Regions from separate parts of the Nisaea sp. genome, predicted to be linked through region 3. Evidence: predicted binding sites of a transcription regulator. Region 3 holds the regulator's gene; each other region holds the start of a gene.
What was found. Region 3 encodes LexA, which represses DNA repair genes until DNA is damaged. Its sites were predicted from a motif close to ATGTTCTANTTTGGTTC; they were not measured.
Positions count from the first base shown of each region.

Region 1: recA (recombinase RecA) is a predicted target of LexA. The motif match lies at 6,207-6,223, and genes of this name have one in related genera.
Region 2: uvrA (excinuclease ABC subunit UvrA) is a predicted target of LexA. The motif match lies at 1,440-1,456, and genes of this name have one in related genera.

Region 1 covers NZ_JAXMNY010000001.1:1,592,199-1,602,242, forward strand. The annotation lists gene VOI22_RS07590 (GNAT family N-acetyltransferase) at 156-584, shown strand; gene VOI22_RS07595 (hypothetical protein) at 653-1,021, opposite strand; gene VOI22_RS07600 (AAA family ATPase) at 1,021-1,881, opposite strand; gene alaS (alanine--tRNA ligase) at 2,020-4,680, opposite strand; gene recA (recombinase RecA) at 4,993-6,069, opposite strand; gene VOI22_RS07615 (ATP-binding protein) at 6,342-8,369, opposite strand; gene flhB (flagellar biosynthesis protein FlhB) at 8,442-9,521, opposite strand; gene fliR (flagellar biosynthetic protein FliR) at 9,579-10,044, opposite strand, start outside.
Region 2 covers NZ_JAXMNY010000001.1:1,018,945-1,028,988, forward strand. The annotation lists gene uvrA (excinuclease ABC subunit UvrA) at 1-1,421, opposite strand, end outside; gene ssb (single-stranded DNA-binding protein) at 1,610-2,140, shown strand; gene VOI22_RS04845 (class I SAM-dependent methyltransferase) at 2,179-3,006, shown strand; gene gyrA (DNA gyrase subunit A) at 3,166-5,916, shown strand; gene coaD (pantetheine-phosphate adenylyltransferase) at 5,933-6,439, shown strand; tRNA gene VOI22_RS04860 (tRNA-Lys) at 6,513-6,588, shown strand; gene VOI22_RS04865 (hypothetical protein) at 7,038-7,379, shown strand; gene VOI22_RS04870 (hypothetical protein) at 7,477-7,716, shown strand; gene VOI22_RS04875 (aminotransferase class V-fold PLP-dependent enzyme) at 7,713-8,906, opposite strand; gene VOI22_RS04880 (alpha/beta hydrolase) at 8,966-9,841, shown strand; gene VOI22_RS04885 (DUF502 domain-containing protein) at 9,911-10,044, shown strand, end outside.
Region 3 covers NZ_JAXMNY010000001.1:1,483,053-1,493,096, forward strand. The annotation lists gene moaC (cyclic pyranopterin monophosphate synthase MoaC) at 1-113, shown strand, start outside; gene glp (gephyrin-like molybdotransferase Glp) at 103-1,356, shown strand; gene lexA (transcriptional repressor LexA) at 1,458-2,228, shown strand; gene VOI22_RS07045 (hypothetical protein) at 2,238-2,552, opposite strand; gene VOI22_RS07050 (ComEC/Rec2 family competence protein) at 2,638-4,725, opposite strand; gene gltX (glutamate--tRNA ligase) at 4,848-6,242, shown strand; gene VOI22_RS07060 (citrate synthase) at 6,339-7,640, shown strand; gene lpxB (lipid-A-disaccharide synthase) at 7,746-8,954, opposite strand; gene VOI22_RS07070 (LpxI family protein) at 8,951-9,784, opposite strand; gene lpxA (acyl-ACP--UDP-N-acetylglucosamine O-acyltransferase) at 9,793-10,044, opposite strand, start outside.

The sequences.
Region 1 (10,044 bases), 110 kb from region 3:
ATGAATGCGGGCGGCCATGTGGCCACCCATCCAAGCCAGTAACAGATCACGCTTGCGCCGGTACGGCGCGACGCCTGTTGGTTTGACTTCAGCATAATTCGGAACATTCGCTCCGGCAGTTTGCCGGTAGAGGAAACATGGAAATCATCCAGACAATGATCAGACAATACCAATCCAGCGATACCGACGCCCTCGTTTCGATCTGGCGGTCCGCAAGCACGCTTGCCCATCCGTTTCTAAGCGACGGCTTCATGGCGCAGGAGGATGAAAACCTGCGCAATCTTTACCTTCCAAATGCTGAAACCTGGGTTCTGGAGCAGGAAGCAGCATCTGTCGGCTTCATTGCCCTGATCGGCGCAGAGATCGGCGGGCTGTTTCTTTGCCCCTCCTGCCATGGGCAGGGACTGGGCAAAATACTGGTGGATCACGCAGCAGGCCTCAAAGGTCCCTTAAGCGTTGAGGTTTTCGAGCGGAACCATATCGGCCGACATTTCTATGATCGATACGGATTCTCTGAAACCGGGCGATACAGGCATGATGCATCAGGAGAAATGACAATCAGGATGACGATGCCGTCAGTCTGAACCACAACACCGGAAGGCGCCCTTTACTGGGCGCCTTCTTTTTGAACTCATGCCACCGCAACGCGCCGCTAGTTGAGCGCAGCCTGCAGGGCCTTCTGCTTCTCAAGAAGATCGGTTGCCAGGGATCGGCCTCCGTCTTCGGTGCAATGATGATTCTCGATTTCAGCGGCAGCGCTGGACTTTTGCATCGCAATCGCGATTGCCGCCCATTCGAGCGGACCGGCGCCCGCTTTCTCGGCAAGCTGTTTCACTTGCGCGATAAAGTAGGCAAGTTCCTTGTCCGGGCCACCGCAGAACGGCACAGAGGCCGCAATCGTTCCGGCCGCGCTTCCATAGTCCTCAAGGGCTTGTTTCAAGGTCTCGTCGGCCGCGCCAGCCGGCGCTGAAAAAGCCGCGATGGTCAGCGCGGCGGATAGCATCAAACCAAGGCCCTTCATTACCCCCGTCCCTCCCGGCGGGCCATGAAAGCCAGCCGTTCAAACATGTGCACATCCTGCTCATTCTTCAGCAGAGCGCCATAAAGCGGCGGAATAATGTCCTTCTTGTCCTTGGACCGCAGCGTCTCCGGCGGGATGTCCTCGACCACCAGAAGCTTGATCCAGTCCAGCAGCTCGGATGTCGAGGGCTTCTTCTTCAATCCCGGCACCTCGCGCACCTCATAGAAGGAGGTCAACGCCTCGCGCAGCATGTTCTGCTTCAGCTTCGGGAAATGCACCTCGACGATTTCCGCCATCACCTCGGGCTCAGGGAAGCGGATATAGTGGAAGAAGCAGCGACGCAGGAAGGCGTCCGGCAACTCCTTCTCGTTGTTCGAGGTGATGATCACGATCGGCCGCTGTTTGGCCTTCACCACCTGCTGCGTCTCGTAGACGAAGAATTCCATCCGGTCGAGTTCGAGCAGCAGGTCGTTCGGAAACTCGATATCGGCCTTGTCGATCTCGTCGATCAGCAGGATCGACGGCTTTTCCGCCTCGAAGGCATCCCAGAGTTTTCCGCGCACGATGTAGTTGGAAATATCGTGCACCTTCTCGTCACCGAGCTGGCTGTCACGCAGACGGGAGACCGCGTCATATTCATAGAGGCCTTGTTGCGCCTTGGTGGTGGACTTGATGTGCCACTCGATCAGCGGCATGCCGAGAGCGCGGGCCACCTCGTGGGCAAGGACTGTTTTGCCGGTACCGGGCTCCCCCTTGATCAGGAGCGGACGCTGCAGGGTGATCGCCGCGTTCACAGCGACCTTGAGGTCCTCCGTCGCGATATACCCGTCCGTTCCGGAAAAGCGTGACGTCTCGGTCATGAAAACTCCCTCGGGCGCGTGATGCCGTCCGGCAGTAACCCACTGCGAACGGAAAGGAAAAAGCGCCCCCGAAGCGGGCGCCTCCTCGTTAAGGTAAGGCGATCAGTCGCTGCCTGTCGATGGCAAAGCTACCGCCAATCAGGCGAGTTTTTCAGCCAGGGCGGCTTCGATGGCGGCAATCGCCGCCGGCCCTGCATCCGCGTCCGGGCCGCCGGCCTGTGCCATATCCGCACGGCCGCCGCCGCCTTTTCCGCCAAGGGCTTCGGAGCCGACGCGCACCAGGTCCACCGCGCTGACCTTCTCCGTCAGATCCGCCGTAACACCGACCACCAGGGACGCCTTGCCCTCATCGGAGGACACAACAGCCACGACGCCAGTGCCGATCTGCTGCTTCAGGCCGTCCGCGACGCCTTTCAGCTCGCGCGCGGGCACGCCTTCAAGGGCACGGCCGGCGAATGTGACACCCGCCACATCCTTGCTCTGCGCCTCGCCTGCTCCGCCGCCCTCTGCAAGCTTGCGCCGCAGGTCCTGCACTTCGCGCTCTAGTTTGCGGCGATCCTCGATGAGGGTACCGATCCGGTCAGGCAACTGATCGACGGAAACCTTCGCCACCGTCGCTGCTGCCGTCAGCAAACCCTCGCGGCCATCGAGATATTCCAGCGCACCGGCGCCCGTGACAGCCTCGATCCGGCGCACCCCGGACGCGACCGCCCCTTCAGAGATGATATGCAGGACACCGATATCGCCGGTCCGGTTCACATGGATGCCGCCGCAAAGCTCGGTCGAGTAATGCTGCTTACCGGGATCGTCCGTCGCCCCGCCCATGCTGACAACCCGAACCTCGTCGCCGTATTTCTCGCCGAACAGCGCCATGGCACCGGCCTTGATAGCGCTTTCCGGATCCATAAGGGCTGTGGTGACGCCGCTATTGCCGCGAATGCGCTCATTCACTTCCGTCTCGACAGCCTTCAGCTCCATATGGGACATGGCTTTCGGGTGAGCGAAATCGAAACGCAAACGCCCCGGCGCGACGAGCGAGCCTTTCTGCGTCACATGTTTGCCAAGGTGCCGCCGCAATGCCTCGTGCAGCAGGTGGGTGGCCGAATGGTTGGCCTGCGTGTGACCCCTGCGCTCCTTGTCGACAGTGAGCTCGACCGCATCGCCGACCTCGACGACGCCTTCCGCCACTTTGGCGAAGTGAACCCAGAGATCGCCGACTTTCTTCTGTGTATCCGAAACGTCGATCTCCGTGCCGCCAAGGGTACGGGCAGCCCCCGCATCTCCGACCTGACCACCGGATTCGCCATAGAATGGTGTCTGGTTCACGATCATGGCGAACTCAGCCGGTCCCTCTATACGCGTTACCGGCTTGCCATCCAGCACCAGTGCCTCGATCTGGCCTTCCGCATGATCGGTGCCGTAGCCGAGGAATTCGGTGGCGCCGCATTGCTCACGCAATTCGAACCAGACCGCATCGGTCGCCGCCTCGCCGGAGCCGGACCAGGCGGCACGAGCCGCCGCGCGCTGGCGTTCCATGGCGGTTTGGAATCCGTCCGTATCCACAAGGCGGCCCTGACCACGCAGGATGTCCTGGGTCAGATCGAGCGGGAAACCGTAGGTGTCATAAAGCTTGAAAGCCACCTCACCGGCGAGGGTTTCGCCATCGCCAAGACGCGACGTCTCATCTTCCAGGTGCTTCAGACCCCGGTCGAGGGTTTCCTTGAAGCGGGTTTCTTCCAGCTTCAGGGTTTCCTTGATCAGGCTTTCCGCGCGGCCGAGTTCCGGGAAAGCGTCGCCCATCTGCTTGACCAGTGCCGGCACCAGCTTCCAGACCAGCGGGTCCTTGCAGCCCATGATATGAGCATGGCGCATGGCCCGGCGCATGATCCGTCGCAGAACGTAGCCTCGGCCCTCATTGGACGGCAACACTCCGTCGGCGATCAGGAAGCTTGAAGCGCGCAAGTGATCGGCGACCACCCGGTGGGAAATCTTGAATGGCCCGTCCGGGTCAACATTCGCCTCATGGGCCGACGCCTCGATTAGGGCACGCATTAGATCGATGTCGTAATTGTCATGATGGCCCTGCAACACGGCGGCGATGCGTTCCAGCCCCATACCTGTATCGATCGACGGGCGCGGCAGGTTCACCCGGTTGCCCGGCGCGATCTGCTCGTACTGCATGAAGACCAGATTCCAGATCTCGATGAACCGGTCGCCGTCCTCGTCCGGGCTGCCCGGAGGGCCACCCGGAATGTCCGGGCCATGATCGAAAAAGATCTCGGAGCACGGGCCGCACGGGCCGGTATCGCCCATCGCCCAGAAATTGTCAGAGGTGGCGATACGGATGATGCGGTCGTCGGACAGGCCCGCAATCTTGCGCCAGAGCGCCGCCGCCTCCTCGTCCTCGTGATATACCGTCACCAGCAGCTTGTCGGCCGGCAGGCCGTAGCGCTTGGTGATCAGGGTCCAGGCATGCTCGATGGCCTGTTCCTTGAAATAATCGCCAAAGGAAAAGTTCCCCAGCATCTCGAAGAATGTGTGGTGCCGGGCCGTATAGCCGACATTCTCAAGATCGTTGTGCTTGCCGCCAGCACGCACGCATTTCTGGGAAGTGGCAGCCCGGTTGTAGTCGCGATGCTCCTGCCCGGTGAAGACGTTCTTGAACTGCACCATCCCGGCATTGGTGAAAAGCAGGGTCGGGTCGTTCCGCGGCACCAGAGGACTGGAAGCGACTTCGGCGTGACCGTTCTCGACGAAGTAATCGAGGAATGTGCGTCGGATCTCGTTCGCGGTCTGCATATCGTCCCTCCGGACCGGCGGAGCGCGTCTCTTGCCGCCGGAATAACCGTGCCTGTCAGCCCGCCGCGCCATCGCAGCAGGCGGGGTCCGCTTTTACTGAAGAAGCCCTCTTCTGTCCAGCACGCGGCCATTGGGAATCCGCCATTTTCCATTTGGCAAATAGCTCGGTCGATAGGCCCGGGGGAGCCGGGTTGCAGCGGCCGGCTCCAAGCTTATTCAAAAGAAAGCCCTGGACCGAGACCGGTCCAGGGCTTTCTGCTTTTAATCTGCGGCGGAAAAGCCAGCTCTTGAGCCAGATTTCCTTATCCGGAGTCAGCCATCGGTTGCTGGTGCCGTATCGTCCGGCCCCTGCATCATCGCATCCGCGACCAGGCCCGCATTCTGCCGGATCTGCTGTTCGATCTCACTGGCGATTTCCTTGTTCTCGGTCAGGAAGCGCTTGGCATTCTCACGGCCCTGGCCGATGCGCTGACCGCTGTAGGAGAACCATGCGCCGGACTTCTCGACGATCCCGGCATTGACGCCGAGATCAAGGATCTCTCCGGTCTTGGAAATGCCTTCGCCATACATGATGTCGAACTCGACCACCCTGAAGGGCGGCGCCATCTTGTTCTTCACCACCTTGACCCGGGTCTGGTTACCGACCACCTCGTCCCGATCCTTGATCGCGCCGATCCGCCGGATATCCAGCCGTACGGAGGCATAGAACTTGAGCGCGTTGCCGCCGGACGTGGTTTCCGGGTTACCGAACATCACACCGATTTTCAGACGAATCTGGTTGATGAAGATGACAAGGCAGCGGGACTTTGAAATCGAGGAGGTCAGCTTGCGCAGCGCCTGACTCATCAGTCGAGCCTGCAGGCCGACATGACTGTCGCCCATCTCGCCTTCAAGTTCCGCCCGCGGCACCAAGGCTGCGACAGAGTCGACAACCAGCACATCGATAGCGCCGGAGCGTACCAACGTATCGGTAATTTCCAGCGCCTGCTCACCGGCGTCCGGCTGGGAAATCAGCAGCTCATCGAGATCAACGCCAAGCTTGCGGGCATAGATCGGGTCAAGCGCGTGTTCCGCATCGACAAAGGCGCAAGTGCCGCCATTCTTCTGGGCTTCCGCAATGGCATGCAGTGCAAGAGTGGTTTTGCCGGAGCTTTCCGGGCCGTAAATCTCGACGATGCGACCGCGTGGCAAGCCGCCAATTCCCAATCCGATATCGAGCCCGATAGAGCCGGTCGAGACGGCTTCGGCTTCAGCCACCTGCTCGTTCTGGCCGAGCTTCATAATCGAGCCCTTGCCAAATGCCTTCTCGATCTGGCCGAGGGCAGCTTCCAACGCCTTTGTCTTGTCCATGGGGTCCCGTTCGATGACTCTGAGTGCTAGTTCCGACATACCCGATCCTCCATATCCCACAAGGACGCCTGCAATGGCAATCAGCGCCGCCCCGTTTGTCCAATTAACGTTATGGAAGGGACTGAACTGAAATTCGGATTTCAGTATGTACCAGCTTTGTTCTCATTTACAAGAACATTTTCCCCTTTTGTTCACGTTCGAAATCTAGGATTCACTTTACGACTGCCTACGACATTTTGCGTCTGGGCGATGAGATCAGCATTATGTTCTCACCTTGTTCCAATTCCGTCGTCCGAATCACCATGGAGCACTCATAGCGGGTGGAGCACATCTTTCACCGTTCCCGCAAGCTGCTTCAGGCTGAAGGGCTTCGGCAGGAAATGAATGTTGGTGTCTTCCTCGATGCGCTGGCGCAGGGCGTCCTCTGAATAGCCTGAAATACAGATAACCCGGAGATCCGGCCGGTCCTCCCGCACCTTGCGCACCAGGGTCGGACCATCCATCCCCGGCATCACCACATCGGTGATCAACAGGTCGATCTCCTCGCTCTTGTCCGACAGCAATTGCAGGGCCGCCTCTCCGTTACGAGCCTCGATTACCTTGTAGCCCTTGTTCCGCAGGGCACGCGCGCCGAACAGACGGACCGGATCCTCGTCCTCGACCAGCATGATGGTTTCCACCCCGGTCAGATCCTTGCGTGATTCGGTGCCATCCATCTGCCCGTCGCCATGCCGGCTGAGCGCCTCCTTACCCTCGTAGGCGGGCAGGAATACGGAGAACGTCGTGCCCTCTCCGACTGTGCTTTCCACCGAAATGAAGCCGTTGATCTGCTTCACGATGCCATAGACAGTGGAGAGACCGAGCCCGGTTCCCTGCCCGACCTCCTTGGTCGAGAAGAACGGCTCGAAAATCCGGCCTATGATCTTCTCTTCAATGCCGGTTCCGGTATCCACCACATCGAGCTGCACATAGCGCCCGGCGGGCATCATGTCATCACCGCGCCGAACCGGCACCTGAGTGACAAAGTCATGGGTTTTCATCGTGATCTTGCCACCGCCAGGGCAGGCGTCACGGGCATTCACGACCAGATTGATCACCACCTGCTCAAGTTGCCCCTGATCGACCCGGATCGGTGCCAGCTCGCGGCCATGGGTGATTTTCAGAACGATGTTCTCACCGATCAGGCGGCGCAACAGGTGCGACAGGTCCGCAACGGTCTCGGTGACATCGAGCACCCGCGCGATCATCGTCTGCTGACGGGAAAACGCGAGCAACTGGCGCACCAGATTAGCCGCCCGGTTGGCGTTCTGCTTTACCTGCATGACATCCGAGAAGGACTGGTCTCCCGGCCGGTGACGGGCGAGCAGGAGATCGCAATACCCGTTCATGGCCGTCAGCAGATTGTTGAAATCATGTGCGACACCGCCTGCGAGCTGGCCGACAGCCTGCATCTTCTGCGACTGGGCGACCTGCGCCTCCAACTGACGGCGGCGACCGATATCGATCAGATATACGACGAGCGTCGCGCCATCCGGACCTTCCCCGACTTTAAGGGAACGGCAAAAAACAGCGACCTCGATGCCGTCCCCACCTTCGCGGTCGACAAGCTGGACTTCGATGTTCTCTCCATCTGCGGAGGCTCCCTCCAGGAACCGGGCCGCGGCCTCGCGGTCTTCCTGGTCGATAAGATCGACAAAGAGCGTGCCCCTGTCCGCCGCTCCCGGCCCGGTGCCTTCGACCAGCGCCCTATAAGCCGCATTCGCATGAATGGTTTTGAAATCGCCGCCGAGGAAAACAATGCCGGCCGGGGCGTAATCGAGAGCCGGAGCCGTCCAGCTATCCGTCTCGGGCAACAGCAATGCCAGAATGCTTCCGCCGTCCTCCGCGTCCCGATCAACGGCAAGCTGCACCTGCCAGGCTGACTGGCCCTCCGCCGACGGCACCGTTCCAGCCGTGACAAGCACTCCCGGCTCTGCAGCCCGGGCCTGCTCCATGTGCTTGCTGACCATGAGGCGCAATCGGAGAACAACCTTGTTTGAGGCGATATCGTCCCCGTCACCCGCAGCAAACAAATCGACGAAAGCCTGATTGGCGGACAGAAAACGGCCTTCGTCGGAAAACCTGCAGACCGGAAGCATTGGCGTGGCTTCCGCTTTCTCCGCCTGAGTTCGCTCAGAGAGTTCTGACGTCAAGGCCGCAACGTCTGCCCGTAATTGTTCACGCTCCGCCTCGAGTATTCTCAAGGCCGCGCGGGAGCGCCTGAGTTTGACAGTCGCAGCGACACCAATGGCAGCGGCCACCAAAAAGCCGCTCGCCGCGGGCACAATCATCGGATCCATCCGGTCTCCCCAAGGGTCGAGACATTTGTGCGGAACGATTGCACGTGCCCTCCGCCCTGTCTTTTTTCTAATTTATAGAGAGATGTTCGCGGGCACGTTCGATTTGTTCAACTTGAAGACATAGCTGATCACCTCGGCAACGGCCTTGAAATATTCTTCCGGGATTTCCTCGTCTATCTCGGCATTCTCGAATAGCGCGCGCGCCAACGGCCGGTTTTCAACGATCGGAACATCGCTGTCTGTCGCGACTTCCCGGATTTTCAGGGCAACAGCGTCCACGCCCTTGGCAACGACTCGCGGGGCGGCCATAGCGTCCATTTCATATTTCAGCGCCACGGCAAAGTGGGTCGGGTTCGTTACCACCACCGTCGCGTTTGGCACCTCGGCAATCATTCGCGTGCGGGCCCGTTCCGCCCGGAGCTGACGCAGCCGGGCTTTCACATGCGGATCGCCTTCGGTCTGCTTGTGCTCGTCCTTCACTTCCTGCTTGGACATGCGCTGCTGCTTCATGAACTCATAGCGCTGATAGAGGTAGTCTACGGTCGCCAACACACCCATTATCGCCAGCACACCGACGAACAACTTGATCGCCACCCAATGGGTTTCATTGAGCAGTTCCGTGATGTCCATCTGCACCATCAGCTCGACGCGCGAGAATTCCGGAGAGACGATCAGATAGGCGACGAAGCCGACCAGAACCATCTTGACGATGCCCTTGAGCAGCTCAACGACCGATTTCAAGCTGAACAGACGTTTTGCACCGGCGATTGGTGAGATTTTCTCAAGCTTCGGTTCGATCGCTGACGGAGCAATCAGCCAGCCTATCTGTGCGAGAATTCCTCCAGCCGCCAGAACGACAAGAAGGCCCAATGCCGGCGCGACTGCGATCCCCACATTAAGCAGAGTATCGTAAAGGACCGGTCCGACGGCGCTCATGTCGACACGGTCGGGACGCTCGATGAAAAACAGCAGTGCGCGGCTCATATCCGTCAGCAGAAAAGGCCCGATCAGTCCGACAATCAACGTCGCCCCCAAAAGGACGGCGAAATTGTTCACCTCTTTGGAACTGAGGGTTTGCCCTTTCTCCCGCGCTTGCGAGAGTTTTCGCGCAGACGGTTCTTCTGACTTATCTGCATCGTCCTGGTCGGCCATGCCACCGGCTCCGATCGCCCCGGCTGCCGCAACTCCATTGTCGCGGCGCCACACATTTTAGGTCGGGATCACGTAACTCCCGATACTCGCGCCATAATACTCCAAAAAGACCAGCATGGCCCCACTGAGAACCAGTGAAAGAACCATCAACCCCATCACCACCTGTATCGGCAGCGCGACGAAAAAGATCTGCAATTGCGGCATCAGCCGCGCCATGACCCCCATCACCAGATAGAAAAGCAGCCCCAGCACAATGAACGGCGAGGCAAGCTGGACCGCAAGCTGGAAGCTTTTCGAAATGATCGTCGAAATCGCATCAGCAAAACCTGCAATGGGAAGCGACTCCCCTGGAGGGAACAGGGAGTAGCTGTCAATCAAGGCGCGGATCAGCAAATGATGCAGGTCCGTGATCAGCAAAAGCAGGGTCGCGATATTCAGCAGGAAGAAGCCGGGCAGAGAGCCTTGCGTAGCGATGGCCGGGTTGAATATCTGCGCATTCGAAAGCCCTGTATTCATGGCGATG
Region 2 (10,044 bases), 460 kb from region 3:
CCAAGGCGTTCGTTGATTTCCTTCAGGATACGCTCGGCGATCTCAGCCTGCTTGCCCGTCAGGCTGTCGCTCAGCCCTGTGAACCATTTCACCGCCTCGGAGATAGACAGTTCCGTCAGCTCGCTGATATTGCGGCCTTCGATCTTCACCGCCAGCGCTTCCGGCTTCAGGCGCTGGCCGAGGCAGACCTCACACGGTGCAACGGACTGGTATTTGGAAAGCTCGTCGCGGCTCCAGGCGGAATCGGTTTCCCGGAAGCGCCGTTCCATGTTCGGCACCAGTCCCTCGAACGGCTTGTTGGTCTGGTAGCTCCGCAATCCGTCGTCGAAGGTCATCACCACGCGTTCAATACCCGTACCGTAGAGCAGGGCGCGCTGCGCCCCTTCCGGCAGATCCTCGAACGCGGTGTCGAGAGAGACATCGAGATGCTTCGCCAGGCTCGCCAGTGACTGCGCGTAATATTTAGAGGTCGACCCTGCCCACGGTGCCAGGGCCCCCTTGCGCAGACTTTTGCTGCCGTCCGGAACAATCAGGTCCGGATCGAAATACATACTGTTGCCGAGGCCATCGCATGTCGGGCAGGCCCCGAACGGATTGTTGAAGGAAAACAGCCGAGGCTCGATCTCGTCGATGGTGAAGCCGGAAACCGGGCAGGCGAACTTTGCGGAGAAGGTTTTGCGCTCACCGCTGGACGCGTCCTCGGCAATCAGCAGACCATCCGACAGATCAAGCGCGGTCTCGACGGAATCGGCAAGCCGGGTGCCAATGCCCTCACGGACGACAAGCCGGTCCACCACCACTTCGATATTGTGTTTCAGCTTCTTGTTCAGGGCCGGAACGTCATCGATTTCATAGAGTTCGCCATTAACCTTGAGACGCTGAAAGCCCTGCTTGCGCAGCTCCGCCATCTCCTTGCGATACTCACCCTTGCGGCCCCGCACGATCGGCGCCAGCAGGTATAGCCGAGTGCCTTCCTCCATCTCGAGAATCAGGTCGACCATCTGGCTGACAGTCTGACTCTCGATCGGCAGGCCGGTCGCGGGCGAGTAGGGGATACCGATCCGGGCGTAGAGCAGCCGCAGATAATCGTAGATCTCCGTTACTGTGCCGACCGTGGAGCGCGGGTTACGCGACGTGGTCTTCTGCTCGATGGAGATCGCCGGTGAAAGGCCCTCGATCAAATCCACGTCCGGCTTCTGCATCAGTTCCAGGAACTGCCGCGCATAGGCCGACAGGCTCTCGACGTAGCGGCGTTGTCCCTCGGCATAGATCGTATCGAAGGCCAGCGACGACTTGCCCGAGCCACTGAGCCCGGTCAGAACCGTCAGGCTGTTCCTCGGGATGGAGACATCGACGCTCTTCAGGTTGTGCTCGCGGGCACCCTGGACACGGATATCTTTCGGTTCGGAAGAGGCTGACATTGGCAGAATCCGGACTAAGAACGAAACAGAAACATTTATAAGGCGCAGGGCTGGACTTGGCCACCCGCATTTTGCAGGTGCAGCAAATCCGGAGAGAAGCCGACGGTAATCGATCCCGACTGGATTAGCAGTCCCGGATATGGGACAGTCCAGCAAACAAATTCGCAGAGCAGAGTGGAAATAGAACCATGGCAGGCAGCGTCAATAAGGTCATCCTTGTCGGCAATCTCGGACGCGATCCGGACATCCGGAGCATGCAGGACGGAAACAAGGTCGTGAACCTCTCCGTCGCCACCTCCGAATCCTGGCGTGACCGCAACAGCGGTGAGCGTAAGGAGAAGACCGAATGGCACCGTGTTGTGATCTTCAACGAGAATCTTGCAAAGGTCGCTGAACAGTATCTCCGCAAGGGCTCGAAGATCTATGTCGAGGGCCAGTTGCAGACACGCAAGTGGACAGACCAGTCCGGTGTCGAGAAATACAGCACTGAAATCGTGCTGCAGCGTTTCCGTGGCGAGCTGCAGATGCTCGACGGCCGCAACGAAGGCGGCGGTCAGGGCGGCGGCGGAGGCCAGGGTGGCGGCTATGGTGGTGACGACGGCTACAATCAGGGCGGCGGTTACGGCGGCGGCTCTGGTGGCGGTGGCCAGGGCGGCGGGGGTAGCGGTCCTGCTCCAGTCGGCGGCCCGGGCGATCTCGACGACGAGATTCCGTTCTAAGCGGCTTTGGTACGCGCCGACCGACAGGGTCCGACGGCATGGATAAGTTTCAGGCAGCAAATCAGCAAAAATGGAACGAGTTGGCGGAAGTGCATTACACTTCCGCCGGCAGTGACTATGGCGTCGAAGACTTCCTGAGCGGTCCGGAAGGCGCTCGCGACCTGCACAAGACGGAACTGGAGGAACTCGGTTCCGTCAAAGGCCTCGATATCCTGCATCTGCAGTGTCATTTCGGCCTGGACACGCTGTTGCTGGCCCGCAAGGGCGCGAAAAGCGTTACCGGTCTGGATTTCTCGCCCGTCGCAATCAAGCAGGCTCGGGAGTTGGCGGAGCGGGCGGGAATCGATGCGGCCTTTATCGAAGGAAACGTCTATGACGCACCGGAGTTGGTCCAGGGAACATATGATCTGGTCTACGTTTCCTGGGGCACGATTTGCTGGCTGCCGGACATTGAGGCATGGTCGCGGGTTGTTGCACACTTCGTGAAACCGGGCGGCCGTTTCTATTTTCTGGACCAGCATCCCGTAACGCTTAGCTTCGACGATTACGCGCCGGCCCCGCACGCGCCGATTTACGATTATTTCCATAAACCCGACCCCATCTCATTCGACGGAACGGATTCCTACGCGGATGAAAATGCGGTTCTCCGGACCCAGCGCAGCTACGAATGGACCCACCCGGTCGGCGAAGTTGTCACAGCCCTGATCGATGCCGGCCTGCAGATCGAGTACCTGCATGAGTTCGATACGGTGGCCTGGAAAGCGCTGGCTTTCATGGAGCCATGCGAGGGTGGTTTGTACCGTTTACCCGAAGGGATGCCGCGTCTTCCGCTGAGTTATTCAATATCGGCGCGCAAGTATCTGTAAATAATGGACAATCGGGCTCAAAAAAATCACCGTAAAGATTGTTCCTTCGTTACCGTTCTGTTATAAATTCAGGGACTTCTGAAGGTCCTGGCGGAGGGCCGACAAATATAGGCTGCCACCGCCGTTGACAGGGACGCAACCAACCGGAAATCGCTTGAATTGACCTCATCCGAATCCTCTTCATTCGACATTTCGCCTGTCTCAATCGAAGACGAAATGAAGCGCTCCTATCTCGATTACGCAATGAGCGTGATCGTGTCCCGGGCGCTCCCTGACGTACGTGACGGCCTGAAGCCGGTTCACCGCCGGATTCTCTATGCCATGAAGGAGGGCGGATACGACTGGTCCAAGCCCTACCGTAAATCGGCGAACATCGTCGGTGCCGTCATGGGGCAGTATCACCCGCACGGCGACAGCGCGATCTACGACGCGATGGTCCGAATGGCGCAGGAATTCTCCATGCGCCTGCCGCTGGTCGACGGCCAGGGTAACTTCGGCTCGATGGACGGTGATCCGGCCGCGGCCATGCGATATACAGAAGCACGCCTCGCGAAATCCGCCGAAGGCCTGCTCCGGGACATTGACAAGGATACGGTCGACTACGTTGCCAACTACGACGAGACGACGACCGAACCCAGTGTCCTGCCTGCCGAATATCCGAACCTTCTGGTGAACGGCGCCGGCGGTATCGCCGTCGGCATGGCCACGAACATCCCGCCGCACAATCTGGGCGAGGTGATCGATGCATGCTGCGCCTATGTGGACAATCCGGGTATCACCATCGATGAGTTGATTGAAATCGTGCCAGGGCCGGATTTCCCGACCGGCGCTATGATTCTCGGCAAGAACGGCATCCGTGACGCTTACCACACCGGGCGTGGCTCGGTGATGATGCGGTCCAAGGCGGATATTCAGGAAATCCGCAAGGATCGCCACGCCATCGTCGTCAGCGAAATTCCCTATCAGGTGAACAAATCCCGCCTGATGGAGCGCATCGCAGAACTTGTGCGTGAGAAAACCATCGAAGGCATTGCCGAGTTGCGGGACGAGAGTGACCGTGACGGCGTGCGCGTCGTTGTCGAACTCAAGCGCGACGCGGTGCCGGACGTGGTGCTGAGCCAGCTTTACCGCTTCACCCCGCTGCAGACCAGCTTCGGCGTCAACATGCTGGCGCTGAATGGCGGCAAGCCGGAACAGATGAACCTGCGCGACGTGATCGTCGCCTTCATCGCCTTCCGCGAGGTCGTCATCACCCGGCGGACCCGCTTCCTGCTGCGCAAGGCGCGGGACCGTGCGCACGTTTTGGCCGGCCTGCTGGTTGCCGTGAACAATATCGACGAGGTGATTCGAGTCATCCGTGGCTCCCGCGATGCGGCGGACGCCCGCGAAAAGCTGATGGGCCGGGATTGGCCGGCGGAAGATGTCGAGGAATTCATCGGCATCATCGACGATCCGGGACACAGGGTCGTGGACGGAAAATACCGTCTCTCCGACGCCCAGGTCCGGGCCATTCTGGAATTGCGCCTGCAGCGCCTGACCGGGATGGAGCGTGACAAACTGATCGAGGAGACCAAGGAGCTCGCGTCCAAGATCGCTGAGTATCTGGAAATCCTGCAATCGCGCCCGCGGATGATGGAAGTGCTGCGTGCCGAACTGGTTGCGGCCAAGGAAGCCTACGCCACGCCGCGCCGGACCGAACTTGTCGATGCCGAGTTCGAGCACGACATGGAAGACCTGATCCAACGCGAGGACATGGTCGTTACCGTCAGCCATAACGGCTACATCAAGCGTGTGCCGCTTTCGACCTACCGGGCACAGAAGCGCGGCGGCAAGGGCCGCTCGGGCATGGCCACGCGGGACGAGGATTTTGTCAGCCGCCTGTTCGTCGCCAACACCCACACGCCGATTCTCTTCTTCACCTCGCGCGGCATGGTCTACCAGATGAAGACCTACCGCCTGCCGATCGGCACGCCGCAGTCTCGCGGCAAGGCGCTGGTGAACCTGCTTCCGCTGGAGCAGGGAGAATGGATCCAGACCATCATGCCAATGCCTGCGGAAGAGGAGGAATGGGCGGACATGCACATCATGTTCGCGACCTCTGCCGGTACTGTGCGCCGGAATTCTCTGTCCGATTTCACCAATATCAAGCGCAACGGCAAGATCGCCATGCGACTGGATGAGAACGATCGTCTGATCAACGTGCAGCCGTGCATGGAAGCGGACGATGTCTTCCTCACCACGCGGGACGGCAAGGCGATTCGCTTCCGGGCAACCGATGTTCGGTTGTTCCGTGGCCGCGATTCGCTCGGCGTTCGCGGTATCCGGCTGGGGGCTGGTGACGAGGTCGTCTCCATGTCGATCCTGCACCATGTCGATTATCAGGATATTCCGGGTTCAGACGAACTCGAGCGCGATGTTTATCTGAAACTTGCCGGCCAATTGCGGCGGGCGACGGGCGAGGGCGACGAGGAGACCGATTCGCCAGCGACCGGTTCCCTGACGCCGGAGCGATTCGCACAACTTGGTGCGGAAGAGGAATTCATCCTCACGCTTACGGAAAGCGGTCTCGGCAAGCGGACCTCGGCCCATGAATACCGGATCACCAACCGGGGCGGGCAGGGCATTGCCAATATGGAGCTCACCAAGCGCAGCGGCGGTGTCGTTGCCGCGTTCCCGGTGGCCGATAACGATCAAATTATGCTTGTGACCGACGGCGGACAGGTGATTCGCTGTGCGGTCGGTGAAATCAGCATCACTGGGCGGAGAACCCAGGGTGTTTGGATCTTCCGCGTCGATGAAGGCGAGAAAGTCGTATCCGTGGGCCTGGCCGGCGATGAAAACGGAGACGACGTGGAAGGCGAAGAAGAAAACACAGACGAAGGCGGAAACGGAGATACCGCCGAGAGCTAACGGGGGACTTGGGAACATGAGGGTTGGGGTTTATCCGGGAACGTTCGACCCGATTACGAACGGGCACCTGGACATCATTCGGCGCGGCAGCAAACTGGTCGACAAATTGATCGTTGCTGTCGCCCGCAATGCGGGTAAAGGCCCGCTGTTCAGCCTCGACGAGCGGGTTGAGATGGTACAGGACGAAATCAACAAGCTGAACACAGCCCATAAAGGGGATGGAGTTCATGGAGAGATTGTCGTCGTATCTTTCGGCAACCTGCTGATGCATTTCGTCGAGGAGAATGGCGCTGCGACAATCATTCGCGGGCTGCGTGCCGTCTCGGATTTCGAGTACGAATTCCAGATGGTGGGCATGAATGCCCGCCTGAATGCGGCCGTCGAAACGGTGTTCCTGATGGCATCCGACCGCAACCAGTTCATATCCTCGCGTCTGGTCAAGGAGATCGCGAATATGGGCGGTGCCATCGACCAATTTGTCCCTGAGCGCGTGGTTGCGCGGGTTCAGGACAAGTTCCAATAACCGGAACAAAAATAATTACCGGAAGAGGTTGACCGGAGCCCGCTGTTTGCATAGGTTCCGGCTTCCTTTCGGGGGGCGCGTAGCTCAGCTGGTAGAGCATCTGACTTTTAATCAGACGGTCACAGGTTCGAATCCTGTCGCGCTCACCATTCCTCCGAACTTATAAAATGCCCCGCCGCGTCGTTTCTGCACGTTGCGTTTCAGGCACCGCATCAATCTCATTCGATAGAATGAGTAATAAGATGTTTTTTTTCAAACGCCTTTGGATAGCTCTAGTGCGCCGGGAGACATCGGGAGAAGGTCAAAGCGGGATTACACCGCCAGACCAGGCGAAGTGCTGGCGCTTGATTCGCATAAAATAAGAATGGTTAGATTATTAAATAAAATGCGCTCTATTTCCGTTAACCAAACCGCGAGCAATTTGACTTGAATTTTCGGCCTTTCCCCCAGGGAATCCCCGTTAATTGTACTTGCAAAGCCACAAATTTGATCAAAATCTAACTTGCTTAGCTTTGTCGCAGCATCAGATAGCGTATATTAGTACTGTCACTGCACCGGAAAGCGCCGTCGCGGCGTTCTGAACGAGAAGGACGAGAGTTTGGGGTTTTTTGACTTCCTCAGCGTCAAGGCCAAGAACAAGAAGCCGGTCAGGCCGACCAAGGCGCAAGGCATCAAAAGCGTCAAGGCCAAGGGCAAGCTTGAGGCCTGTGGAATCGTGAAGATCGACAGTTTTACGTTCGTCGTGAAGGACTACAATTTGAAGGGGTTCATCATTGAACCTTACGACAAGGATATCCTGGTCAAAAGCCAGCGCTTCCGCTTCGATATCGATGTCTCTAAAGGCAATCACAAGATGAAAGGTTCTGCGGAAGCGGTCGTCACCAAGATTGCAGGCAATGCCCTGGCAGCGGCATTTACGATCAAACCATACGATCACTAAAGAACAGACAACCTGTTTCTGGTATGTTTCTTACGGTTCGGTTTGGGCTAACACCGGCAAATCAGTCGGGGCGTCCTTGCCAACAGGGAGATCCATCATGGATGAACGTAAGAAGCTGCTTCTGATGATGCGGGAGATCCGCAAGAAGATCGATCCCCGGGTCCTGGAACAGGCCAGACAGGCCGCTCTATTGCAGATGGGGCAACAGCCACAGCCCGAACCGCCGCGAGATAATGAAGCATCCCGGCTCTTCAAGCTGGCTCGCGAGGATAACGGCGCCCGCAAGAGCGAAATCCTCGCCTATCTCGAGAAGAAGTTCCGCAGCAAGCTGAACTAGGTTTTGCCCTCTGATTTTCGCTTTATCGCTTGGGCCAATTTCTCATACTCCGTGACATCATTGTAGATCTGCGCTGAGATTCGGCACCAGAGTCTGCCGGCCACGGCGCGTATCGGCACCTGGATTCTGTCATGATCGACCAGATGCGCCCGCAATGCATTCGCATCCTGCTGATTGTCCCCCAGACCATCCGGAAGCCGTATTGTCGCCAATGATCCGGTCAGTGCCTTTCCCGCGCCGCGTTCCGTGTTCCATGCTGAAGTCAGCAGGTCAGCCGCCTCATTCGCGAGCTCTGTGTTGTGTCGGCGGATATTCCCAATCCCATATGCATCCATGAATGCCAAAGCTGACGGCAGGGAGAGTTGTGCCGAGGCATCGCGGGTCCCGACCCAGTCGAATTCGTCTATGTACCCGTCTGAATAGCCGTGGGAGATCACCAGGGGGTGAGTGCTCGCCCTGTGCTCTGGCGCGGTCCAGAGAAAGGCACAGCCTTTCGCGGCAAACATCCATTTATGGCAGTTTCCGGTGTACCAGTCGCAGTCGAGCGTCGAGATATCGAGCGCGAGCATGCCGGGCGCATGTGCGCCGTCGATCAGGACAAGCGCTCCTGCATCCCTCGCGGCCTTTGCCATCTCCGCCACGGGCAGGACAAGCGCGGTTGGGGAGGTCACATGATCGAGAATGACAAGGGCAGGGGCCGGGACAAGCGCGGCTTTGAACCTTGTGAGGATTTCATCCGGATCTGAAACGGGAAATGGCAAGGAGAGCGCCCGCACCTTGGCGCCGCAGCGGGACGCGACGTAGTCAGCGGTATTCCGCACGGCTGGATAGGTCTGGTCCGTCACCAGAATTTCGGCACCTGCAGCGAGATCAAGCCCGCGTAGCACGGCATTCACGGCCCCGGTTGCATTCTCGACCATGGCAATGCCGTCCGCATCAGCACCGATGCGCGGGGCGAGGGCAGCAGCCGCCGCCCGCAGGCCGGGCCGGAACTCCCGATCCATGAACCGGCTCGGTTCGCGCTCCAGATGATCCTGCCAGACCCGTTGGGAGGCGAGCACGCACACGGGGGTTGCCCCGTAAGAGCCATGGTTCAAATGCGCGTAGTCGCGTTCCAGCGCGAAGGCAGCCCGTACCGGGGCACCGAAAGCCGGAATGTCATTATTGCCGCGGGACGTCGGGACCTGCATGGTCATCTCCAGGAAATAAAGACCGAGAGTGCCACGGTCGGAAACGGGAGCGGAACAGAATGTTTGAGGGATTTGAGCGGAAACACATCGCGACCTCCGGATCGGAGATCAATCTGGTGGTCGGCGGTAGCGGCCCCGGCCTGCTCCTGCTGCATGGATATCCCCAGACTCATGTGATCTGGCACAAGGTCGCGCCGGTTCTGGCTGAGAAATTCACCGTCGTGGCAACGGACCTGCGCGGCTATGGAGACAGCGGTAAACCGGCGACCGACCCGGCGCATACTCCATATTCCAAACGGGAGATGGCGCGGGATCAGGCTGAAGTCATGTCCGCGCTGGGGATCGATAAATTCGCTGTGGTCGGGCACGACCGGGGTGCGCGTGTCGGCCATCGTCTGGCCCGCGATCATCGGGAGCGCGTGACCCAACTCTGCACACTCGATATCTGTCCGACTCTGGATATGTACGAGACGACCGACATGGCCTTCGCGGCGGCTTACTATCACTGGTTCTTCCTGATCCAGCCTGCCGATTACCCTGAGCGCATGATCGGGCACGATCCGGAATTCTATCTTGAGAAGAAGCTGAAATTTCTGGCTGACGGAACAGCGATAACGCCGGAAGCCATGGCTGAATACAAACGCTGCTTCGCCATGAAAGAGACCATCCATGCCACCTGCGAGGATTACCGCGCCGCTGCTACCATCGATCTGGAGCATGATCGCGCCGACAGGGAGCAATTACTCGACATTCCGATCCACGCCCTCTGGGGCGAGAAAGGGATCATCGGTCGGTTCTACGAGCCATTGGCTGTCTGGCAGCGCTATACGATCGGAGCTGTGACCGGGAGCGCGGTCCCTTCAGGGCACTATATCCCCGAAGAAGTGCCCGGCCGACTCGTGGAAGAACTCAAAGATTTCCTTGGCAGTGAGTGACCGTTTGCGTCGCAGCATTCTGTCCCTATATGTTCTGGCTGGGGCATTGAGCATCAGGCGGCATTCCAAATGACCAAAGAGAAGAATTCGGGCGTTGTCCGGCCAACGATTTTCGGCCGGATGCGCACCTACATGTTCGCCGGGATCCTGGTGACGGCGCCCATCGGCATCACGCTCTACCTGACCTGGGTTATCGTCCATTT
Region 3 (10,044 bases):
CCGGACTCACCGTCTATGACATGTGCAAAGCCGTGGACCGAGGGATGAAGCTCGAGAATATCCGCCTCATTCACAAGGCGGGCGGCAAATCCGGAGACTGGCATGCCGAATGATCTGCTGCCGGTCGAGGAAGCGCTAAGCCGCATCCTCTCCGCAATGCCGGTGATGCCAGCCGAGGACGTGCCGCTGACGGACGCACACGGGCGCACCGCCGCCGCGGATATCGCGGCGCGACGCACACAACCTCCGGAAGCTGTCTCGGCGATGGACGGCTATGCCGTGCGCGGCTTAGACGTGGCCGAAAAGGGCGCCAGACTGAAACGGATCGGGACGGCCCCCGCCGGTCATATCTTCGAGGGTACGGTCGGCCCAGGTGAGGCGGTCCGCATTTTCACAGGCGGCGCGGTGCCTCATGGCGCCGACACCATCGTCATTCAGGAAGACGTGAAGGCCAGCGCAGAAAAAGACGGGGCCACACTTGAGGTTACCGAAGCGACCAGAACCGGCGCCTATGTGCGCCCGGCGGGGCTCGATTTCCGTGAGGGCGATATCCGGATCAAGACCGGACGGGTTCTGACCGCCCGTGATATCGGCATGGCCGCCGCCATGAACGTGCCCTGGATCGAAGTGCGCCGGAAACCGCGCGTTGCCATCCTGCCAACCGGCGACGAGATCATCCGGCCGGGCGATCCAACAGGGCCGAACAAGATTGTTAGCTCGAACAGTTATGCTCTGGCGGCGCTGGTGCGGGCCTGTGGCGGCGAGCCGACTATCCTCGGCATTGCTCCCGACACGGTCGAGGGCCTGCAAGCCATGGTACGTGGCGCCAGAGGCGCGGACATTCTAATCACGACCGGCGGCGCCTCCGTCGGCGAACACGATCTTGTCCGTCACGCACTCGGCAGCGACAAGTTCGGCCCCGGCGGGCTTGAGCTTGATTTCTGGAAGATCGCCATGCGCCCCGGCAAACCGCTGATCTTCGGTCATATCGGCGACACCCCGCTGCTCGGCCTGCCGGGCAACCCGGTCTCCACTATCGTCTGCGGCACCGTATTCCTGCGTCCGGCTATCTCCGCCATGCTTGGCAGGGCCGAGCCGGAAAACCGCACCCTGAAAGCGCGCCTCGCCATGCCGCTAAAGGAAAACGACCGGCGCCAGGACTATCTGCGCGCGACGTATCATCTGGACGAAAACGGCGAGGCCGTGGTCGAGATATTCGAGCGCCAGGACAGCTCAATGCTGGCTCTGCTGGCTGAGGCGAACTGTCTGCTGATCCGTCCGCCGCACGGGCCGGCGCTTGCCGCGGGCACTAAAGTCAACATTCTTCCCCTCGGTATCGGGACGATTTCGATCTGATCTCCCCGCTCGACCAAAGGCTTGACGCCAGACAAGAACCAAAGTAGAACATTTCAAATGTTTATCTTTTGTTCTTAACGGAACCAGTGCGGGAGTCTCCGATGCTCACCAAAAAGCAGCACCAACTACTGCTGTTCATCCAGAAACGTCTGGAAGAAGACGGCGTCTCTCCCTCCTTCGATGAAATGAAGGATGCACTAGACCTGAAATCCAAGTCTGGTATTCACCGACTGATCACGGCGCTGGAGGAACGCGGTTTCATCCGGCGCCTGCCACACCGGGCCCGGGCGCTTGAAATACTGCGCACGCCCGATTCAAGCGCAGCGGCTCCGACCCAGGCGGCTGTAACGCATCCGGCTGCGCTCGACCGTCCGGCCAGCCGTGGGTTCACCCCGAATGTCATCCCCGGTAATTTTGCCCGCGCCTCACGGGATGTCGAGGAAACGGCCCCCCCCGCTCCGGAACAGGCAGCAACGCATTCAGATGAAGAGATGATCGATCTTCCCATGTTGGGTCGGATCGCCGCCGGCACGCCAATTGAAGCCCTGCGCGACAATAGTGCGCGCATCGGCATTCCGGGCTCCATGATCCGGGCGGGTGATCATTACGCGCTTGAGGTTTCCGGTGATTCCATGGTCGATGCCGGAATTCTCGACGGCGATACAGTGATCATCAAACGCGGGGATACGGCCGATAACGGCAGTATCGTTGTCGCCCTTGTCGATGAGAACGAAGTTACACTGAAACGTCTGCGCCGGCGCGGGCACGCGATCGCTCTGGAGCCTGCCAACCCGAATTACGAAACACGTATATTCGGCCCGGACCAGGTCCGGATCCAAGGCAGTCTTGTCGGATTGATGAGGAAATATTAAGTCCGGCGACTAGCCGGCGTTCGAGCCCCAGATCACACCGAGATCGGCGATCTTCACCTCCGCCTGCGGCTTGTTCCGTGCCCGGACGGAAAGGACGTGACGCCGTTCTTCCTGCGCCTTGTTGATCGCGACGCTCTTGATCTCTCGCCGGTTGGTCAGCGGAATCTGGTCGAACACAGAAGTAGCCCATTCATGGCGGGCATGGTTGCCTTCTTCGTCGGAAGCTTTCTTGATCGCGATATAGGCAAGGTTCTTGGTGCCAACAACATCAGATACCGAGTCAGCCAGAATGTTCAGGGCTCGTTTTTTTAAAGTATCCGACACCAGCGCTTCACCCTTCTGTAAATCGCAGTCTACGAAACAGGCTCATTGAATTTATGTAAAGTTATCGCTTTTTTCGCACTAAAATTCAATTTGTTTTATTGCGGCTACGCGCAATTCCGCGTGACCAAGGCCTGTTTCCCTGTATCTGCCTTGAGTATACAACTTTTGGCACGGGTTTATCCAGCCAGATTGCAATTGAGCCGCCAGCCCTGATTTGCTTTGGCCCTAAGATCAGCCGCGGCATCGGACAGATATCCGGCACTCTTACCCGGGTCACAAGAATGTCCGCCCGCCGGCAATCCTCCGCAAGAGATTGCGCATCGGAGGACCAGGCAACAGAACCGATCCGCGGTGCGTCCATCGCGCAGCCCAGACTGTCACAATGGAACCGGGATGGCGCGGCCGGCTCATCTCCTTGCGCGTCCAACACTCCCGCACGACGACGCCAGACATCGACAGCAAACCCCGAATGTCTTGACGTCGAGACTATCCCCGCTCCTGAAAACACACCGACCATCTTGGCCCGATCCGCAATGACCAGTGTTGGCGGAACCCAGGGAGACGCCACAAGTACGCCCATGCACACAACAAGAACCGGAACGGCACCGAACCGTATACGTCCACGCGACAGGCACAACCAAAGCCCCGAGAAGGCCGTGAGGCCCATGACCCAACCAGGAGCCGCCGCAACAGCGTGTGTCGCATACGGCCAGCCCTGGACGACCCTGGCGAGCTGAAGAACGCCGTCTATCCCCCAACCCATCGGTACCAGCGCCAGTCCCTCAAACCCGAATGGCATTAGGATCAGCGCCGCCGCACCGAACGGCATAATCCACAGGCTAGCGGCCGGAACAGCAAGCAAGTTGGTCGCAACGCCGTAAAGTGCGGCTTTCTGAAAGTGATAGAGTGCCAACGGCAATGTGGCGCTTGAGGCAACAAAGGAACTCAGTGCAAGCAACCCGACATGCCGGGTAAATCCGCCAAAAAGTTGGCCACGCGCCGGATACATGCTCCACGTACCGGTCTCGTAGATGGCAACGAGGCAAATAACTGCGGCGAAAGACAACTGGAAGCTGGCGCCCAGGACATATTCGGGACGCGCCGCCATGATGATCGCGGCGGCGGAGGCAATCAGGCGCATGGAAATTGCCCGCCGGCCGATCACGACCCCGATTAGCACGACCACTGTCATGACATAGGCGCGCTGCGTCGGCACGGACGCGCCGGACAACAACAGATAGACCGTCGCGAACAGGATTGCGCCCGTCGCCGCCATTCTTCTCGTTGGCCAGCGCAGCGCTATCGCTGGGTGGAGGCTTAACAGCAGGCGGATGAAGAAGAACACACACCCGGCAACCAGCCCCATATGCAACCCCGAGATGGCGAGCAGATGGGCAATACCCGCATCCCGCATGGCCTCAGTCGCACCCTCGGAGATCCAGTCCCGGTCCCCAACAAGAAGCGCGGCGGCAAGCGCACCGGTATCTCCCGGAAGCCGGGATCTGATTCGCTCCGAAAGATCACTGCGAAGAGCCGAGAGCCTGCCAGACAGAGGCACCTCCCCCGCAGCCTCCACGGTCAACGGCCCAAGGGCAAAGCCGACGGCGCCGACTCCCCCAAAATAGAGCGCTCTTTGAAAATCAAAGGCATGGGGAGCGACCGGCGGAGGCGTCGGTCTGAAACGCCCAAAGACCGTGATCCGCGAGCCGGCAGACGGCGCCCTGTCCCGTTTCAGCAAAAGCAGCCTCACCCGGCCGGGCCGGTCTTCCAGCGCAATCCGGCCAAACTGCTCCACACGGACGATCAACCTCTCCCCCCGTGAGGTGGCCCGCACTTCCTCCACCATCCCGGTGAGAGAAATCGCGATTTCCCGCTTCAGGACCGGGGCGGCGACCTGCCATGTCCTGAATTGCGCTGCCGAGAACCCGGCGACAGCAGCCAGCAACGGTATCAGACAAAAGACGCAAACCACGGAGCGCCTTGTGATCGCCAACAGCAACGCAAGGAAACCAAACAGCGCCGGGCCTACATAGAGAGGCGGCTCAGTCAGCAACTCGAAATAGCTGAAAATACCGGCGCCGAACGCAACGGGCAGCCAGAGCCCGGCACGCGGTCGGTTTTGCGCCACGACACCTGCCAGCCAGTCCTGCCCGGCCCGAAGCCCCCGACGCAAGACAGCTCCCGTCGCTGTCCAATCTCGCACTGCACCGGTCAATGTGCTACATAGCCCCGCGCCCAAAGGCCGAGATGGCCGGGGCTCACCCTTTGCCCAACAAAATCACGAGAAACAGCTCCATGTCCGTCGTAACGCGTTTTGCCCCGTCGCCAACCGGTTTCCTGCATATCGGTGGCGCAAGGACCGCGCTCTATAACTGGCTCTATGCGCGGCACACGGGCGGAAAATATCTGGTCCGGATCGAGGATACAGACAAGGCACGCTCCACACCCGAAGCGGTGCAGGCAATCTTCGACGGTCTCGCGTGGCTAGGCCTGCTTGGCGACGAGGAGCCGGTCTATCAGTCAGCCCAACTGGAGCGTCATGCGGAAGTGGCCAAGGAACTGGTCGCCAAGGGCCGGGCCTATTACTGCTACTGCACCCCGGAAGAACTCCAGACCATGCGCGAAGAGGCGAAGGCGGCCGGAAAACCGATGCGGTACAACGGCATGTGGCGCGACCGCGATCCGTCGGAAGCACCTGCGGGCGTCGCCCCGGTTGTCCGCCTCAAGGCCCCGCTGGAAGGCGAGACAACTCTGTCAGACCATATCCAGGGCGACGTCACCGTGCAAAACGAGCAGCTTGACGATTTCGTGCTGCTGCGTGGCGACGGCACCCCGACCTACATGCTGTCCGTGGTCGTCGACGACCATGATATGGGCATCACCCATGTGCTGCGCGGCGACGACCATCTGAACAACGCTTTCCGCCAGGCCGCGCTTTACCGCGCAATGGAGTGGGACGTTCCGGAATTCGGCCATATCCCGCTGATTCACGGTGCCGACGGCGCCAAGCTGTCAAAGCGCCATGGCGCGCTCGGCGTGGATGCCTACCGGGAGATGGGCTATCTGCCGGAAACCTTGAAAAATTATCTGCTTCGCCTTGGCTGGGGTCACGGCGACGATGAGATCATCTCCTCTGCGCAGGCCATTGAATGGTTCACTCTGGAAGCCGTCGGCCGCTCTCCATCCCGTTTCGATCTTGCCAAACTGGAAAATCTGAATGGCCATTATATCCGCGAAGCCGATAACGAACGGCTGACCGGACTCGTCATCGCCGGTCTCGGCGACGTCGACGAGGTAGGCCGCAGCCGGATTCTTAAAGGCATGAACGGCCTTAAACAACGCGCTAAAACCATGGTTGAGCTGACTGAGAATGCCGCGTTCTATACTGCGGCCGTGCCATTGACTTTCACGGAAAAGGCCAGAAATCTTCTAACGGAAGAAGCTCTTAGCCACCTAGCAGCTCTCACCGCCGATCTCGAAGCGATTCCGGAGTGGAACGAGGAAGCCATTGAGCAAGCCGTCCGCACCGTTGCCGAAAAAGCCGATATCAAACTCGGAAAACTTGCCCAACCGCTGCGCGCTGCGCTAACGGGATCAACTGTTTCGCCGGGCATCTTCGAGGTTGCCGCTGTTCTGGAACGCGCAGAAACCTTGGCCCGGCTCAAGGCGGTTTGCGGCACTGCACAATAGAGACTAATATCCGCCGCGATTAAGCGGCACGTTGCCCCAAATGTGCCCCAGGGGGATGCGGGGCAGCCGCCCAACAAGAACTAAGGGAAGCTCAGGATGACTAAATCAAACACCGGCAGCTTTACACTCACCGATAATCAGACCGGCAAGAGCTACGACCTTCCAGTCCTGCACGCATCGGTCGGCCCAAACGTGGTCGATGTCCGTAAATTCTACGCCCAGACGGATCATTTTACCTATGATCCCGGTTTCACCTCGACCGGCTCTTGTGAGTCCGGCCTGACCTATATCGACGGTGACAAGGGCATTCTGCTCCATCGCGGCTATCGGATCGAAGATCTGGCTGCCAACTGTTCCTTTCTCGAGGTTGCCCATCTGCTGCTGAACGGCGATCTGCCGAACAAGGAACAGAAGGCCAAGTTCGATCACGACGTGACCTATCACACGATGGTGCACGAGCAGCTCAGCAACTTCTATCGCGGCTTCCGCCGGGATGCGCACCCGATGGCCATCCTTTGCGGTGTCGTCGGCGCCCTATCCGCCTTCTATCACGATTCCACGGACATCAATGACGAGCACGCCCGCATGGTGGCGTCCTTCCGTCTGATCGCGAAGATGCCGACCCTGGCCGCCATGGCGTACAAATACTCCATCGGCCAGCCGTTCAATTATCCGAAAAACAACCTCGGCTACGCCGAAAACTTCCTGCACATGATGTTCTCGGTCCCGGCCGAGGAATACGAGATGAACCCGGTCCTGGCCAAGGCAATGGACCGCCTGTTCATCCTGCATGCCGATCATGAGCAGAACGCATCCACCTCGACCGTCCGTCTGGCCGGTTCCTCTGGCGCCAACCCGTTTGCCTGCATCGCAGCCGGTATCGCCTCTCTCTGGGGCCCGGCACATGGCGGCGCGAACGAAGCCGTGCTGACGATGCTCAACGAGATCGGCCACAAGGACAATATCAAGGAGTACATCGCAAAGGCGAAGGACAAGGACGATCCGTTCCGTCTGATGGGCTTCGGTCACCGGGTCTACAAGAACTACGACCCGCGCGCCAAGGTCATGCAGGAAAGCTGTCACGAGGTGCTGGAAATCCTCGGCGTCGACGATCCCCTGCTGGAACTGGCGATGGAGCTCGAGAAAATTGCGCTGGAAGACCCGTATTTCGTGGACCGCAAGCTGTTCCCGAATGTCGATTTCTATTCTGGCATCGTGCTGAAGGCGATGGGCTTCCCGACCTCCATGTTCACCGTCCTGTTCGCCGTTGCCCGGACCACGGGCTGGGTCGCGCAGTGGAAGGAAAGCATCGAGGATCCGCAGGCAAAAATCGGCCGCCCGCGCCAACTTTACACTGGCCCGACCGAGCGTCCGTTTGTCCCGCTCGACAAACGCTGATTAAAATTCAAGTTTCGGATTTGAAGCGGCGGCGCGAAAGCGCCGCCGTTTTCTTTTAGCGGTCGCGGAGCATAAAGCCCCGCCTATCAATCCAACTGAAGGAACTCAGGCCGGCTGAGGAAACTCGGGAACCTTAATGCCAGCCGCTTTCGCCACAGCCAGGGCCGCCCTGTCAGACGGCGCAATGTCACCTGTCCCGAGAACCTCGCGCAGCGCCTGTCCGGCGGCGATGCTTTCCCCCCGCGCCTTGCTGTCATCGAACAGCCGAGCGACGGCGACGGTCAGCGCCTCCGGCGTGCAGTTATTCTGCATGAAAAAGGGCTGGACCGGCCGCTTCAAAATCCAGTTCGCCAGTACCACCGCGTCCATGTTGACAAGCATCCGTCCAATCGGCACGGAGAGCGGATTGACCTTGTAGCCGACAACAGTCGGAACGCCCGCAAGCGCCAACTCAAGAGTGACCGTTCCGGAAGCAGCCAACGCCGCATTCATGGCAGAGAACGCGTCGTATTTATCTTCGGCATCTTCCAGAATGACCGGCTGCAAGGGCCAGGATTTCACCCCTTCCCGAACCATGTCAGCGACGCCTGGAACGGTTGGAATCACGACACGCATATTAGGATAACGCGGAGCCAGGCGCCTTACGGTCTCGCCGAAACTCGGGAGCAACCGGCGCACTTCACCCGCACGGCTGCCCGGCAGAACACCAAGAACCGGCACCTTCGGCGGAATTCTGGTTCGTGCGCGCAGGCGGGCACCGTCGCCATCCGGTTGCATCGATGCCGGATGCCCGACGAATGTGGTCTTGAGCCCGTGCTCCTCAAAATAGGGCGGCTCGAACGGAAACAAGACGAGCAGCTCATCGAGGAACGTCGAGATCACCTTCGCCCGGCCCGGCCGCCAGGCCCAGACAGTCGGAGCCACCATATGCAGCAACGGAAAGGGAACGTTCTGACCCGCGGCACGACGCTTGAAGAGTCGTTTCTGCACACGCAGGTTGAAACCTTTGGAATCGACCGTCAGCAGCACATCCGGCTGCAGCTTCAGGATATCGTCGACGGTCTGACTGATGCGCCGAAGCAGCTTCGGGGCATGCGGAAGGACCTCGAAGACCCCTAGCACCGCCATTTCCGAATTGGGGAAAAGGCTGGTCAGACCTTCTGCCGCCATCCGGTCTCCGCCAACACCGGCGAAACGCACCCGGCCGCCCGTCATTTTTTTAAGCGATTTCATCAGGCCGGCCGCAAGCACGTCGCCTGACGCTTCACCGGCGACGATATAAACCAGCGGCGTGCGCTCCGCAGTCTCCGTCACAGTTCCAACTCCCGAAGACCTTCGATTCCCGCGAGGAACAAACCTGCTTGATTCGCGATGTCAATTGCCAGCTCGCGGTCGACAAGAATGGTCGCCCCGGCCTCAACCGCAATTCCGCGAAATCCGGCGGCGGCAGCACCACGCACCGTATCTGGGCCGATTGTCGGCAGATCCGCACGGCGTTCCTGGCCGCGCTTGCGCATTTTGACCAGAACCGGCCCTTGGGCACTGTCTCGCTTCAGCTCCGCGGTCCGGGCAATCATCGCGTCAGTCCCTTCGACAGCTTCCACGGCCAGTACCAGACCTTCCTGGACGACGACCGCCTGTCCGACATCAGCCGGGCTCAGGGCTTCCAGCACGGCCTTGCCGCGCGCGATATCAAACTCGGCGGCTTCGTCGGGAACATGTTGAGTAATCGTACCTGCCGGCATCAGGTAACCGCCAAGCACATCGTCGATACCGACCACTCGGAAACCATCGCTTTCGAGTTCTTCGATAATGACGGAGAGCAAACCATCGTCGCCAAATGCCTTGCGTCCGGCGCGGGCCAGCATCTTGGCCGACCGCATATCGAGAGACATGTCCGAGAATGCCGGCCTGCGCATTGGGCCAGCCAGCACGACTTCCTCGACGGACGCCTGCTTCAGCTGCTGCAGAGTGGAACTCGTGGCCCCCAGACGCACCCAGGCATGATCGAGGCCTTCAACGGTCGCCTGATCGGTTTGCCCTTCAAAGGCGATTACAAAGACACCGTCACCGTCGCTCAGCCGACGTTCAGCAATACGGCGAGGCAGCACCCCGCCGCCAGCGAGAATTCCAAGCTTCGGCATATCCGGTCTCAGGTCCTGCCAGGCTGGCAGATTGCACCGCGACTGCTGGTAGAGCGGATGAAATCGATGATATCCGCCACGGCTTCATGATCGCCGAATTCGCGTGCAACGGAGTCCACACGTTCCTGGAACGTCCCTTCGTCCGCGAACAGCAACCTGTAGGCCTTGCGCAATTCGGCGATCTGCTCCTGAGTGAAACCACGACGCTTCAGGCCAATCAGGTTCAGTCCGGACAGCCGCGCACGGTCGCCCATCACGGT